Regions from separate parts of the Brevibacterium sp. HMSC08F02 genome, predicted to be linked through region 1. Evidence: riboswitches for the same ligand, from Rfam matches in the RefSeq annotation. Region 1 holds a riboswitch; each other region holds the start of a gene.
What was found. A riboswitch is a leader RNA that binds a small molecule or an ion and turns the genes downstream of it on or off. The one in region 1 is predicted to bind thiamine pyrophosphate.
Positions count from the first base shown of each region.

Region 2: it holds a riboswitch for thiamine pyrophosphate, as region 1 does, so the genes downstream of both, HMPREF3172_RS03445 (ECF transporter S component) here and thiO (glycine oxidase ThiO) in region 1, are expected to answer to the same signal.
Region 3: it holds a riboswitch for thiamine pyrophosphate, as region 1 does, so the genes downstream of both, thiM (hydroxyethylthiazole kinase) here and thiO (glycine oxidase ThiO) in region 1, are expected to answer to the same signal.

Region 1 is NZ_KV789344.1:18,516-23,603, forward strand. It holds gene HMPREF3172_RS01490 (YceD family protein) at 1-478, shown strand, start outside; gene rpmF (50S ribosomal protein L32) at 481-684, shown strand; gene rnc (ribonuclease III) at 689-1,399, shown strand; gene mutM (bifunctional DNA-formamidopyrimidine glycosylase/DNA-(apurinic or apyrimidinic site) lyase) at 1,399-2,331, shown strand; TPP riboswitch at 2,394-2,500, shown strand; gene thiO (glycine oxidase ThiO) at 2,486-3,571, shown strand; gene thiS (sulfur carrier protein ThiS) at 3,568-3,804, shown strand; gene HMPREF3172_RS01520 (thiazole synthase) at 3,752-4,618, shown strand; gene HMPREF3172_RS01525 (ThiF family adenylyltransferase) at 4,615-5,088, shown strand, end outside.
Region 2 is NZ_KV789348.1:2,804-7,891, reverse strand. It holds gene HMPREF3172_RS03455 (ABC transporter ATP-binding protein) at 1-317, opposite strand, end outside; gene HMPREF3172_RS03450 (ECF transporter S component) at 314-1,006, opposite strand; gene HMPREF3172_RS03445 (ECF transporter S component) at 1,021-1,743, opposite strand; TPP riboswitch at 1,769-1,894, opposite strand; gene HMPREF3172_RS03440 (DEAD/DEAH box helicase) at 2,001-5,088, opposite strand, start outside.
Region 3 is NZ_KV789351.1:78,675-83,762, reverse strand. It holds gene HMPREF3172_RS04315 (pseudouridine synthase) at 1-221, shown strand, start outside; gene HMPREF3172_RS04310 (HsmA family protein) at 299-709, opposite strand; gene guaB (IMP dehydrogenase) at 960-2,480, shown strand; TPP riboswitch at 2,707-2,800, shown strand; gene thiM (hydroxyethylthiazole kinase) at 2,788-3,645, shown strand; gene thiE (thiamine phosphate synthase) at 3,642-4,340, shown strand; gene thiD (bifunctional hydroxymethylpyrimidine kinase/phosphomethylpyrimidine kinase) at 4,337-5,088, shown strand, end outside.

The DNA of each region.
Region 1 (5,088 bases):
CGGCGTAGCCGACAAGCCCGGCGCGTGGACCGATGTCGACGTGACCGTTGCCGCCCCTGAGGACTTGCGGAACGAAATGATCGGCGTCCCGGAAGGGGATCCGCTCACGGTTCGTCTGCGGCTGGAAAGCGTTGTCGACGGCATCTACGCCTCGGGAACCTTCCAAGCCCTGGCCAAAGGTCAGGACGCGCGGACGCTCGAGGACCTCGAACTGCCCCTGTCAGTCGACGTCCAGGAGCTCTTCGTCTACGAACGCGGAGAAGACGAAGACTCCTATGCCGTTGAACGCGATAAGATCAACCTCGAACCGCTCATCCGCGATGCAGTCGTGATGGCGCTTCCGCTCAACCCGGTGGAATCGGATGACGATGGCGAATTTTCGTACACCGTCGGCGAATTCCCCGAAGACGAAGAAGCGGGATCGATCAACGATCGCCTCGCGGCACTGAAACATCAGTTAGAGAAGAAAGAGAGCTAGACGTGGCTGTTCCGAAGCGTAAGATGTCGCGCAGCAACACCCGCCACCGTCGTTCGCAGTGGAAGGCTCAGGTCCCCGGCCTGGTCAAGACTGTGGAGAACGGTCGCGTTGTGTACTCGCGCCCCCACCACGCAAAGCTGGTGGAAGACTCCAACGGCAACCCCCTGTTCCTTGAATACAAGGGACGTAAGGTCGCTGACGCCTGACACTATGACTGAAGCGCAGAATCTGCGTGAACTCAACGAGCGTCTCGGGATCGACATTGATCCCGAGACGCTTCGTCTTTCACTCACACACCGTTCCTACGCCTTTGAAAACGGCGGCATCCCCACAAATGAGCGCCTGGAGTTCTTAGGCGACTCCGTGCTGCAGCTGGTTGCCACCGAATGGCTGTTCCACAACAACCCGGCAATGGCCGAAGGGCGTTTGGCGAAAATGCGCTCCGCCGTCGTCAACACCCGTGCCCTGGCCGCTGTTGCCCGTCAGTACGGCATCGGCGACTACCTTCTGCTGGGCAAGGGCGAAGAGCTCACCGGCGGGCGCAACAAAGACTCGATCCTGGCTGACACGGTCGAAGCGATCATCGGCGCCTGCTACATCAGCCAGGGCCGGCAGGTGGCGGAAGACCTCGTGCACAGGTTCGTTGACCCCATGCTCGATGACGCCGTCAACCTCGGTGCCGGCATGGACTACAAAACCACCTTGCAGGAAGCCGCCGCGGACCTCGGCCTGGGAGTCGTGACTTACGAGATCACCTCGGAAGGACCCGACCACGCGCGCGTCTTCACGGCACAGGCCCAGCTGGGCGACACCACGTGGGGCAGCGGTGAGGGAACGTCGAAGAAGAACGCCGAACTCGTCGCCGCCGAAGCAGCCGTCAAGGCCATCCGGGAGAAACACCCCGACTGGTCGCGCGCCTGATGCCGGAACTTCCGGAAGTTGAGCACGTTCGCCGCGGGCTTGAACCGTGGGCGGTCGGCTCGCGAATCGAATCCCTGCGGGTGCTCGACCCGCGCATTCTGGGCACCACCTCGCAGCGGACGGTCGATCCGACCGCTGTTGACCGTCTGACCGCCTCAGTTCCCGGCGGTCTCGTCGAAGGGGCGTGCCGCCGCGGCAAGTTCATGTGGCTGCCCCTGGCCACAGGCTCCGTCTTTCCCGACTCCGCTTCCGAGGTGCCGGCTGGCTGGGCAGTGGCCCTCCACCTCGGCATGTCAGGGCAGGTGAGGATCCACACCGCCGCCGATGCCGTGCATCGGCACACCAGGGCCGTGTTCGACATGTGCTCAGCCGACGGGACCCCGTGGCAGATGCGGTTTGTCGATCAGCGGATCTTCGGCCACATCGGCCTGGAGCCTCTCGTGACGGGGCTTGGCTCGCCGCGTCTGGTTGCGGCATCCGCCGCCCGGATTGCACCGGACCCCTTCGAGGACGGATTCGATGCGGAAGGCTTAGCGCGGACTCTCAAGGGCCGCCGCACAGCAATCAAGGCCGCTCTGCTGGATCAGGGCGTGGTGTCCGGAATCGGCAATATCTACGCTGACGAGGCGCTTTTCGCCGCGGGAGTCCACCCTGCCGCCCGGACCGACCGCCTGCGCATCAGCCGGATTGAAAACACCCTGCACGCCGCCCGGGACGTCATGGCCCGTGCCATTGAGGCCGGCGGAACGAGCTTTGACGAACTGTACGTCAACGTCAACGGCGAATCCGGATACTTCGACCGCAGCCTGGGCGTCTACGGCAAAGCCGGCAGTCCGTGTACCCGGTGCGGTGAAACCGTGCGCAGCAGCACGATTGCCGGACGCACATCCCACTGGTGCCCCACCTGCCAGAAACCCCAGAGGCGGTACTGACACCGCCCGCTTGTTCCAAGAGCGCAGGCTATTTGCTCCAGCACCGTCGGAGGCTTACTCTGAGGGCGGTTCATGGGAGCCGGGACACGCCCGGCTGAGAGGGCGAAGCGGCCGACCATCAGCACTCGAAGCGGATCATGCCGACGTGAGGAGAATGGTGAAGACAGCGGTCATCGGGGCGGGAATCCTCGGACTCGCCACAGCCCTGCGGCTGCAGCGCGCAGGCCACGATGTCACCGTTTTCGATCCCGCGCCGGTCAGCGGAGCCTCCTACGCGGCCGCCGGCATGCTCGCCCCCGTTGCTGAAGTCCAGTTCGGCCAAGACAGTCTGCTGCCCATCATGCAGAAAGCCCTCGATGAGTACCCGGAGTTTTTGGACTTGCTCGGGGTACCGCACGAGGCGGTCGGCTACGAAACCGCCGGAACCCTCCTGGTGGCAGCAGACCCCGGCGACCGCGAACACCTCGAACGAATGGAGAGGGCCTACGAAGCGCGCGGACTGGCGTTCAACCACCTGCCCGGGAGCAGGCTCACGCGTCTCGAACCCGCCCTTGCTCCGGGCCTGTCAGCCGGGGCTGAAATCCCCAGTGACTTGCGCATCGACCCACGCCGTTTCACGAACGCCCTGCTGGAAGCACTGGGACCGGAGGCACTTGTCCGGCAGTGCGTCACCCGCCTGGACGGTGCGGCCGTCGAAACCGCTGACGGCGTTCTTCACAGCTTCGACACGACAGTCGTGGCCGCCGGCATGGGCATCGCCGACATCGCGGGGCTGCCTGAAGACGCGGCACTGAGCCTGCGGCCGGTCTACGGCGATGTCATCCGCGTGCGAGTACCCGAAAACCGTCTGCGCTTCGGCCCGTTGCTATCCCGCACTGTCCGCGCCGTCGTCACCGGCCGCAGCGTGTACGTCGTGCCGCGGGCAAGCGGCGAAATCGTCATCGGCGCATCCGTCCGCGAAGACCGCCCCGACACAGACCTCGGCAGCGTTGCCGACCTCCTGGCTGATGCCATCACGGTTGTTCCCGGGTTGCGCGACTGCGACCTCATCGACGTGACCACCCGCGCTCGCCCCACAACAGAAGACGACATGCCAGTGGTGACACGGACTCAGGTGAGCGGCACCTCGGCAGTTGTTGTTGCAGGAGGACTGTCCCGGCACGGCATCCTCCTGACCCCGTACGTATCCCGCCTGGCGGCCCAGGCCGCCGACACCCACCCGGAAGGAAGGATCCCATGAGCATCAAGGTCAACGGCACCGAGCAGGAGCTTGACGGCAAGCTCACGGTGCTTGACGTCGTGGCGCGCACGACCGACAAGGAGTTCAACCCGGACGGAACACCCGCAGACGGCAGCCGACCCGGCATCGCAGCAGCACTCAACGGAGCTGTCATCCCAAGGGCCCGCTGGGCAGAAACGGATGTCGCAGACGGGGCGGTCATCGACATCGTCACAGCTGTGCAGGGAGGCTGATGTGCAGCCGCTGACAATCGGCCCGACCACCCTGACCTCCCGGCTCATCATGGGAACCGGCGGGGCCGTCGACCACACCAACCTGCGGGCCGCCCTGCAGGAATCCGGCACCGAACTGACAACCGTCGCCATGCGCCGCTACAGCCCGACGGAAGCCGGTTCGCTGTTCGCCATGCTGTCCGAACTGGACATCAAGGTGCTGCCGAACACAGCCGGCTGCTACACCGCCGCCGACGCTGTGCTCACCGCTGAACTGGCTCGCGAAGCGTGTGAAACCTCGCTCGTGAAGGTCGAAGTCATCGCGGACGAAAAGACCCTCCTGCCGGATGTCATCGCAACCCTCGAAGCCACGGAGATGCTCGCCGAGCGCGGCTTCGTGCCCTACGTCTACACATCGGATGACCCGGCCGTGGCCAAGCGACTGGAATCCGCTGGTGCTGCGGCCGTCATGCCGCTGGGTGCGCCGATCGGCTCCGGCCTGGGCATCCTCAACCCGCACAACATCGAGCTCATCTGCTCGCGCGCCTCTGTTCCGGTGGTGCTGGATGCCGGGATCGGCACTGCTTCCGAGGCATCATTCGCCATGGAGCTGGGATGTTCCGCTGTTCTTCTGGCCAGTGCCGTCACGCGCGCCGAAGACCCCGTTGCCATGGCGCGCGCCATGCGCATGGCCGTTGAATCCGGCTACTGGGCGGCACGCGCCGGCCGGATTCCCACACGCCGGCACGGTGCTGTTGCTTCCAGCAGCTTTGATGGAATCGTCACAGGCCACGACCCGGCCGAAGGATTCCGCGGAATGGGGGTCACACAGTGACTGATCAGACGCACCTCAATCTGACACCGGAGGACGCGGATCGCTTCCGCCGGCAGATGGGTTTGGCCGGTTTCGGCGAAGAAGGCCAGGCCAGGCTTCTGAAGTCGCGCGTCGCTGTTGTCGGCGCGGGCGGGCTCGGAGCTCCCGTCCTGCAGTACCTGGCGGCAGCCGGTGTCGGCCACATCGAGATCATCGATGACGACGTTGTCGAACGCAGCAATCTGCACCGCCAGGTCATCCACTCTGAGTCTGACATCGGCAGGCTGAAAGCAGAATCAGCCGCCGATGTGTGCCGCGGTCTGTTCCCCGGCATCGAACTGACCCTGCACACCGACCGACTGACCGCCGATAATGCCCTGCACGTGCTGCGGGATGCGGACCTCGTCATCGACGGCACCGACAGTTTCGATTCCCGCTACCTCATTTCCGATGCGTGCGAAATGCTGCGCAAACCCGTCATCCAGGGTTCG
Region 2 (5,088 bases), on a different contig from region 1:
TCGCCGACTTCGGCGAGGATCACCTGCGAATCGGGGTCTTGCAGAACAAGCCCGGAGATTCCGCGGGCGGGGTCCGGTGGGAGGCCGTCAACCAGGAGTTCGCCGAACTGTTCGCCGGATTCATCAGGCAGGACACCGGCAACGGCGTGAAGGAACGTTGATTTTCCAGCGCCGGAACCGCCGACCAGCAGAACTTTCTGGCCGGCTGGGATTTCAAGGTCGAGGTCGGAAACGGCCGGTTCGGCTCGGCCGGAGTGGTACCAGGTGAACCCGCGGGCGGATACTGCCGCGGGTCGGGATGACGAGGTGGTGGTCACGAATCTGCGGGACTTTCGCTTTCTGAGGGGCTCCCCCGGTGACCCGCCCCTTCGGGTGAGGAGGCGGCGTGAGGCGAGCGGCGCCTCGGGCGCGGGTCGGTGCCGGATGCGAATCCGGTCAGCACTCCGGTCCGGCGGATGGCGCGGTAGACGAACCAGCCGCCCAGGCCGGCGAATACGGGGCCGGAGACCAGGGCGCAGGCAGCGAAGACCAGCTGCCATTCGAAGGCCCAGCCGGCGTTCCAGAAGATGTTGTCGGTGATGGACACCGAAATGGCGGGTGCGAGGCCGGCGAGCACGGAAATGCCGAGGGTGTAGCGGCGGTAGCGGGTCAGGGCGAAGACGAGTTCGGTCATGATGCCCTGGCACAGGCCGGTGAACAGGATGACCGGGCCGAAAACGGAACCCAGGAGAGCTTCGGTTGCAGCGGCGATGAGTTCGCACACGATCGCGGCGCCGGGTTTGCGGATGATGAGTGCCCCCACGGGCCCGGCCAGCAGGTAAAGGCCGCCGACTAGGCCCGTGGTGGGTGGGAACACGAGGTTGAACGGGACGTCGATGACCGGCCGCAGGGACGTCCACGCGAAGTACACGGCACCGAGTGCGACGGCGAGTACCGCCGCGACGATGATGTCAACAGTGCGCCATGTGAGGCTGCGTGTGGGCGTGGTGTGTGCGGTGTGGGTCATCGAGGTCTTTCAGTTCATGTGCGGTTGGGGGTTGTGTGCTGGCGGGGTGTGGTTGTCGTTCGCCCGGAAGCGAAGGCTGACAGTGCGCCTGTGGGCACGATTGCCTTCCACAGGAGCCATGCACCCAATCCGGAAATGATAATGCTGGATGCGATTCCGCACACGGCGTAGACGACCTTGAATGTCATAGCCCATTTGGCGTAGTACATGACGATTTCGCCGACAACCAGTGTGATGCCCGCTCCGAGGCCGGACAGGAGCATGACGGGCAGGTTCCACTTGCGGTAGAGGAAGGCGAGAAACACGATTTCGGCGCCGGCTCCCTGCAGGAGGCCGGAGATGATGGCGGTTGAACCGAAGTTGGAGCCCAGCACGGCTTCGACGGCAGCGGCCAGTGTTTCGGCGATGAGGGCGGCGCCGGGTTTGCGGACGATGATTCCGGCGAGTGGGCCTGCGAGCACCCAGATGCCGCCGAACAGGCCGACCAGCGGTGGGAATGCGACGGTCCAGAGTTCGAAAACGCCCCAGATGGCGGCGACTCCCCAGAAGATGACGCCAACGGCCACTGCGATGACCACGGTGACGATGATGTCAACGGTCCGCCAGCGCAGGCTGGTTTTTGTTTGGCGGTTCTGCGGCTGTGGGTTTTTCGTCTGTGATGACGAGGTGGTGTTCGGGTTGCTTGGGTTGGTGTGGTTGTTTGTGTGTCCGGTTTGGACACGGTTGTCCTGTGTCATGAGTCCTCCTCAAGGCAAGGAGGGGTCAAGAGTGTGCTCGACTTCCTTCGCCGGTGCTAACCGGGCAGGTTCGAGGGTCTGCGGCATCGCACTCTCAGCGCCCTTGTTCGGATCTCTAGGTTTGATCCGAGGCGCTCCCCTGTCGTACGGCCGATACCTTAGCAAGGACAGTGCGCTGGCGCACGGGATTGGGTGGTCTGGCGGGTTCTGGGTGGACCGCCGAGGTGTTATAGCAGCAGCGGTCTGTTCGGCAGGTTTTATTGAACCGCCTTGGCAGCTTCGAACAGCCGCGTTGGCATTGGTCGTTCAAGCTCCCACACGATCTGCATGGGTTTTTCGCCCTCATGACTGACGTACCGCGCATTACCCAGGCAGGTGTACGGTGCGGTTCCGATCTCACCGACCTTGGATTCACGCACAAACAGCACGACGTTCGAACCATCACGTTCGTGGTTGATGTACCTCTGTCCAGTGGGTGACTCAGCCCGCGTGAGGCTTTGTGATTCCCAGTGGAAAAGCGTTTCCGTCAACGCGTAGTCGCGGTACATGGTGCTTGGCGAATAGTCAGCTGCCGACTTGTTCAGGGTCACTAGAAGGATGTCGGTTTTCAGTTCGGGAACCCATTTGACGCCTTCGCGGATGCTGCCGGGTTTTTCGCTGTTGAGTGATCCCACACCCAGGCCCGCAAGTAGTTCTTCACGTGAATATGTTGCGTGACTGCGGATCGGGTGAGTGTCCAGACCACCACTTAGGGGTTGCGGGACCACCCGCGAACGGGACTCTTGGAACTCGATGATCTGGCCCAGTTCGTCACGCACATAATCAGCACGCAGGAGGTGTTCGAGTCCTGCTTCAATGCCCTCCGAGTGCCCGCTTGGCCAGAACGAGTAGTACAACATGAGTGCCAGCGGATCCCGCGCAAGCTCGGGTGTTACAGCGTCTGCGTTCAGAACTCGCCGATAGCCGCGGAACCTATCCGGGTCATCAACGTGCACAAAACTGCGCATCCGCTCAAGCAGAAGCTGTTCGGCAACACTGGGGCGAAAACTGCCTCGCGTATTGGCCCAGGCTTCATATTGCTGCCACGAGTTGGGCCCGGTTCCCCCTCTGTACGTGCGTTTGGCGCTGGCTTTATATACAGCTGATAGATCGCGATCCGTCCTGTCGAGGTACTCCTTCAGCCGCAGGCCTTGCTGTCTCTCAATCTCTGAAGAGTTTTCGTGAACATCCGCCAGGAAGGCACCGATCTTCATGTCAAGCTGACTCTTCAGGTTGCTCACAACCTCTTCCTGCACCACTGAGTCGAGCACAATCTGCGATCCCGCCGGCAGGAACGGGAACCCTTTCTTGGCTGCTTGTTGGAGACTCTTTCGCCCTTGACCCGTGAGCGCACGCAGTTTGATGTCAAAGCGGAAATTCTTGTGCTGGTGACCAACGAAGTCGAGGACCGTAAGGACCGACTTGTTTGGAGAGCGGCGTAAGCCGCGGCCCAGCTGCTGCATAAAGATGGTGGCCGACTGGGTTGGGCGCATCATGAGGATGGTGTCGATCGCAGGCAGGTCGAAGCCTTCGTTGAATATATCGACAGCCATGAGGCAATTGAGTTCGCCACGAGCAAGTTTTTCGATGGCTTCAGTCCGAATGCTTGGATGCGTTTGTCCCGTGACAGCTTCGGATGGGATACCAGCTTCGTTAAAGACTCGCGCCATGTACTCGGCATGTTCAACAGACACACAGAAGCCGAGGGCTTTCATAGTGCTGGTGTTAGAGACGATGTCGGTGGTTGCCTCAATGATCTTCCGGGCACGGGCATCATTGCCTGTGTATAGCTTGTTCAGGCCGGAAACACTGTAACCACCCGCTGTGAACTGAACATCGGACACATCGACACCATCAGCAATCCCGAAGTAGTGAAACGGCACTAGGAGGTCGTTATCTAACGCTGTCCACAGTCTGAGCTCGCTGGCGATGCGGCCGCCGAAATAGTGCGCAACAATGTTCTGCCCGTCCGCCCTTTCGGGGGTCGCGGTAAGGCCAAGAAATTCGCGGTACTCAGTGAAGTGGCTGATGAGCCTGCTGTACGAATCAGCCATGCCATGGTGAAATTCGTCAATGATGATGACGTCAAAGTGTCCCGGCGCAAAGCGGGAGAGTTGTTCTTCTTTCGAGAACAATTGAATCGACGCAAACACGTGATCCCACGCTGTGGGTTGGTACCCGCTCGAGAAAAGTTCACCGAACGACCCATCGCCCAAGACATCGCGGAAAGTCCGTAGGGATTGTTCGAGAATTTCTTGCCGGTGAGCAATGAACAGCAAGCGTGGACGCGGTCCGTCGGTGTCCTGACACAAACGGCGGTAGTCCAACGCCGCAACCACGGTTTTACCCGTACCAGTTGCAGCCACCACGAGGTTCTTGTGAATGTCCAAAACCTGGCGCTCGTGTTGGAGGTCATCCAGAATGATGGCTTGGTGCGGGTAGGGGCGCACGTCGAGCGAACTAGCCAACAATGAAACCGGAGTTTTGTTCGTTGAGCTTTCGTTGAGTGCCTTTTCGAGACGTTCACCGTCAGCTTCTGGATCGTACGGTTCGAACGTCGGCGACTGCCAGTAGCTTTCAAAGGTTGCTTCGAACTTTTCGACCAGTTCCGGTGTCTGTACCCGCGAGGCGCGAACATTCCATTCGAGGCCATCAACCATTGCCGCATGGCTCAAGTTTGAGCTTCCGATGTACGCGGTGTCATAACCCGTGTTCCGGTGGAAAATCCATGCCTTGGCATGCAGACGGGTTGTCTTGTTGTCGTAGCTGATGTGGACTTCGGCCCCGCAGTTCTTGACCAGGAAGTCGAGCGCCTTCTTTTCAGTGGCACCCATATAGGAGGTTGTGAGTACCCGCACCGGTACTCCCCTGCGCCGCAGATCGAGCAGCTGATCGTGAATAAGACGAATGCCTGACCACTTGATGAACGACATGATGATGTCGACCCGATCTGCACTCTGCATTTCGCTTGTAATTACGGGGCCCAGGCTGGGATCGCTCGAAGCGTTCGTCAGAAGTGCGACATCTGACAACGGGATGCTCGGAGGGGTAGGTGGCGGAAGAGGCGGCCTCGCCACACCCATTAGCTGCCTGGGCTTGTGCCCCGGAGACAGCTGACCCTCTTCTGGTAGCGTCCGGATGCCCGCCAGAATCGTGTTCACGAACTCAACGCGCTGCTCCGTTGTATTCAGTGCCTTCAGTTGGTCTTCGACGTGCTGCGCAACATAGCGCGACAAAACGTGCGGAAGGTCAGCTTCATCAATTGTCCGTACAACGCTTTCGAGGCGGCCATCATGTTCTTGCAGA
Region 3 (5,088 bases), on a different contig from region 1:
CTGGGAAAACCCATCAGCTGCGCGTACACCTCAACGGGCTGGGTGTGCCGATGGTGGGAGATCCCGTCTACCCGGCTGACTGGGCGCCGGACCCGTACGACTTTTCCGATCCGCTGCAGCTGGTGGCAGACGGGCTGCAGTTCACTGATCCGCTCAGCGGGAAAGCGCGGGAGTTCCAGTCGAACTTCCCACTCAGCGTGCCCACGGGGCTGGCTCGGTGAGAGCGGCGTGGTGAGCGGCGCCTCGTAAGCCGGACCGGTACCTCGTCAGCCGGCCCTGCACCTCGTCAGCCGCACGCTCACGCGACCATTGAGGAGACCATTCCGGTCAGGTAGGGCACCAGCCAGATGGCCCACACAGTCACGGAGAACTTGTGGAAGATGGCCTTGGCGCGTTCGGTGCCCTTGATCATCACAATGAGCGCCCAGAAGAAGTGCACCGCCATGAGGATCAGCGCAATCAGGCCGGTGATCGCCATGGTGATCGACAGGATCTGGGCGAGAGAACCATCGGGGGCGTTCGACATTGTCGAATTGCCTGCGGCGGCAATGCGGCGCATGACCTCGGTGCCGGAAGCATCGAATAGCAGACCCAGTCCGAACAGGGCCACGTGCGGCCAGGTGAGGGTCTTCTTCAGCCGCTCGGCACACACGCCGATCGTGTAGAAAACCAGTGCCAGTGAAATGAGGACAATCGCAAGAATCAGCATGCCTTCAGCCTCGCGCGTTCCTACTTTCTGCACATCGCGCAGAAAGCTGAACTTGGGGTCATACTTTCGGCTGATTCTGCGCGTGAGCGGCACCAAGCGCACCGCCCACATGACCATCCAACCCGCGCCGCTTACGCGTGCGCGAACCCCTTAGGATAGGTTCAGAAAAAAGCCGCGGACGGCAGGCACGTGTCAAGCACATGTCCCGCGCACATCAGGCGGCAGCGGTCCAACCGGAGGAAGGGTTCTCGTGCCAGAGGTTCACCAGCATTTCAAAGACGCAGAAGATCCGTTTTCGCTTACCGGCTTGACCTATGACGACGTCCTGCTGCTGCCGGGCGACACCGATGTCATCCCGTCGGAAGCTTCGACGAAAACCCGGCTGACGCGCGAACTCGACATCGCGGTTCCGCTGGTCTCAGCCGCTATGGACACCGTGACGGAATCCCGCATGGCAATCGCCATGGCCCGCTTCGGCGGTCTGGGCATCATTCACCGCAACCTGTCGAAAGAAGACCAGGCTGCCCAGGTCGACTACGTCAAGCGCTCCGAATCCGGCATGATCACCGACCCGGTGACGATCACCGCCGAAAAGTCGCTCGAAGAACTCGACTACATGTGTGGCCAGTACCGCATTTCCGGCCTGCCGGTGGTTGATGACGATGACACGCTGGTCGGCATCATCACCAACCGCGACCTCCGCTTTGTGCCGCGCGCTGACTTCGCCACCACCACGGTCGGCGAAATCATGACCAAGATGCCGCTCATCACCGCCCCGCATGACGTTTCGGCTGAAAAGGCCTACGAACTTCTGGCAGAACACAAGATCGAAAAGCTCCCGCTGGTTGATGAAAACAACAAGATCCAGGGCCTCATCACGGTCAAGGACTTCGTCAAGCGCGACGAATACCCCGACGCTTCGAAGGACGGCGAAGGCCGCCTGCTCGTCGGTGCCGCGGTCGGCTTCTACGGCGATGCCTTTGAGCGCGCGGGCCTGCTGGCCGAAGCCGGTGTCGACGTGCTTGTGGTCGACACCGCCAATGGCCACGCCCGCGGTGTGACGGACATGATCAAGTCGCTGAAGAAAGACCCGGCGTTCAAGAACGTGCAGGTCATCGGCGGCAATGTGGCCACCCGCGCGGGCGCTCAGGCACTCATCGACGCCGGCGCTGACGCCATCAAGGTGGGTGTGGGCCCGGGCTCCATCTGCACCACGCGCGTTGTCGCCGGTGTGGGCGTCCCGCAGGTCACCGCAATCAACCTGGCGTACCAGGCCGCCCGCGAAGCCGGAGTGCCGGTGATCGGCGACGGTGGTCTGCAGTACTCGGGTGACATCGGCAAGGCTCTTGTCGCCGGCGCTGATTCGGTCATGCTCGGCTCACTGCTGGCCGGCTGTGAGGAAAGCCCCGGCGAACTCGTCCTGGTCAACGGCAAACAGTACAAGGCTTACCGCGGTATGGGTTCGCTGGGCGCAATGGCGCCGCGCAAGGGCAAGTCATACTCGAAGGACCGCTACTTCCAGGCTGATGTCGCCACTGACACCGACCTCGTGCCGGAAGGCATTGAGGGCCGCGTGGCCTACCGCGGTCCGCTGCGCCAGGTCGCCTACCAGCTGACCGGCGGCCTGCGCCAGACCATGTTCTACGTGGGTGCCCGCTCGATTCCGGAACTGAAGGACAAGGGCCAGTTTGTGCGCCTGACCACCGCGGGTCTGAAGGAAAGCCACCCGCACGACATCCAGATCACCCAGGAAGCCCCCAACTACCACTGATCCGTCGCAGCCTGACCGGCTGCTGCTGTGAATATCGGCTGTGCGCCCGAGCCTCTGGCCGGGTGCACAGCTGTTTTTCTGGGTTTATCTCACGAGGTGGAGGTCGCGGTTCTCGGGCCTGCTGGGCTGGTCTGCTCGGCTGGTCTGCGGACCGGTCTGCGGGGGAGCGGGACTGTGCCGTGGCTCTGCGTCATGCGCTTGTGTCAGTGGTGGGTGTTAGGGTGAGCGAAGTGACACGGGGTGCCGTTATACAGCGGCTGAGATTAACCCGTTGAACCTGTGTGGTTAGGACCAGCGAAGGGATGTCATGGAACTCAAAGACTATGCGGGCACGCTGCTTGAGTCTCTGCGTGAGCGCACGCCTTTAGTGCACTGCATTGTGAACACGGTTGTTCAGCAGTTCGCCGCGAATGTGCTTTTGGCAGCGGGTGCCAGTCCCGCCATGATCGACCACGAAGCCGATGCCGCTGATTTCGCCGGCGTTGCAGATGGTCTGCTCATCAACTTCGGCACCCCAACATCGCACCAGTACCTGTCAGCCGACGCTGCCATCGACACCTTCAACCAGGCCGGTAAACCGTGGGTTCTGGACCCCGTGGGCTTTGGGATCTCCGGGCACCGCACCTCCCGGATTGTGCGCGCACTGAACAGCCGCCCGGCCGTTGTGCGCGGCAACGCATCCGAAATCATCGGTCTGGCACAGCAGTCCGGCAGTGCCCGCGGAACCGACTCAACACACTCAGTTGACGACGCCCTCGGGGCAGCCGCAAGCCTCGCCCAGACCGGCATCGTCGTCGCTGTTTCCGGGGAGTCCGACGCCATTGTCTTTGCCGACGATTCCGGCACGCACACCGTGACAATCACCGGCGGCAGCCCCTATATGCCCAGCGTCATCGGCACGGGGTGCTCGCTAGGAGCGCTCACCGCCGCCTATGCGGCAGCGGCCGCCCACACTCCGCAAACACAGGACCTCAGCCAGCAGGTAAGCACCGGCGTGGCTGCAGCGACAGCGCACCTGCACTTCACCTCGGCCGCCCAGTCAGCGCACAAAAGAGCCAATGGGCCCGGCACATTTGCCGCGCACTTCCCCGACGGCCTCTACGCTGCCCGGCCTGAAGACCTAGCCCGGATCCAGACCACGTGGACAACAGGAGGAACCGCATGAGCGCACCACTGGGCCGCCTGTCCGAATACAGCACTGACCTCTACCTGGTGACCGACACGGCGATGGCCGAAAGTGTTGGCCGCACAGTCGCCGACACCGTCGCCCAGGCAATTGCCGGGGGAGTGGGCATTGTGCAGGTGCGCGATAAGCACATTGACGACGCCGGCTTCGAAAAACTCACCGTGAGCGTGCTCGATGCTGTTCAGCAGGCCCGTGAGGAACACGGCATCGACACCGAGATCCCTGTTTTCGTCAATGATCGCGTTGATGTCGCCGCCCGTCTGCTGGAGCAAGGCCGGAAAGTCCACGTGCACGTGGGTCAGGGCGACATGTCAGCAGACGATGTTCGCCAGCACATCGGTGTGGAACCGCTGCTGGGAGTTTCAGCCCAAGAACCCGAACACTTTGAACGCGCCCGCAGTCAGGAAGTCGATCTGCTGGGCATCGGTCCGGTGTACGCAACCCAGACCAAGGAGACCGGTCGCAGCGCCATCGGCGCTGACGGTTTCCGGAAACGCGCCGAAATGGCGGGCCTGCCCGCTTTTGCCATCGGCGGCATCAAAGACCACAACGCGGCAGCCCTGCGCGGCACGGGTGCTGCGGGAATCTGCGTCGTGTCAGCCATCATGACCGCACCCGACCCAGCGGCGGCCGCGCGCAGCATCCTTACGGCTTACACAGGAGAAAACTCATGACCGCAACCGCCCCTCGTCCTCCCGTCGCCGTCACGATCGCCGGCACTGACCCGTCCGGCGGTGCGGGAATCCAGGCGGACCTCAAAACCTTCACCGCGCGCGGTGCCTACGGGGCCAGCATCATCACGGCTCTCGTCGCACAGAACACCCACGGGGTCAGCCGCATCTACGAAATCGACCACGACTTCGTGATCGATCAGTTCGATTCGGTTGTCGACGACATCTACGTTGATGCCACCAAGTCCGGCATGCTCGGCACACCCGAACTCGTGCAGACAACAGCCGACTACGCCGAGGCTGGCCGTCTGGGATTCCTTGTGGTCGACCCCGTCATGGTCGCCACATCCGGGCACCGGCTGCTGGCAGAGAACGCCATCGAGGCGGTGCGCACGGTTCTGCTGCCGCAGGCCGGGCTCATCACCCCCAACCTGCCGGAAGCAGCACTCCTGCTGGGCGACGACGAACCCGAAGCCGGCAGTCCCGCACAGATGCGCGAACAGGCTGCGCGCCTGCTGAAAATGGGGCCGAAGGCCGTGCTGCTCAAGGGCGGCCACGGGGCAGAGGACATCGTCACCGACATCCTCGCGGTTGCCGAAGGCGACGACATCGCGTGGCGCGAATTCAGCCACCCGCGCGTCTTTTCCCCCAACACCCACGGCACCGGCTGCACGCTGTCGGCGGCCATCGCAGCTGAGGTTGCCCACCGCCGGCACGCCCTGGCACAGGCGGGCGAAGACCCGTCCGGTGC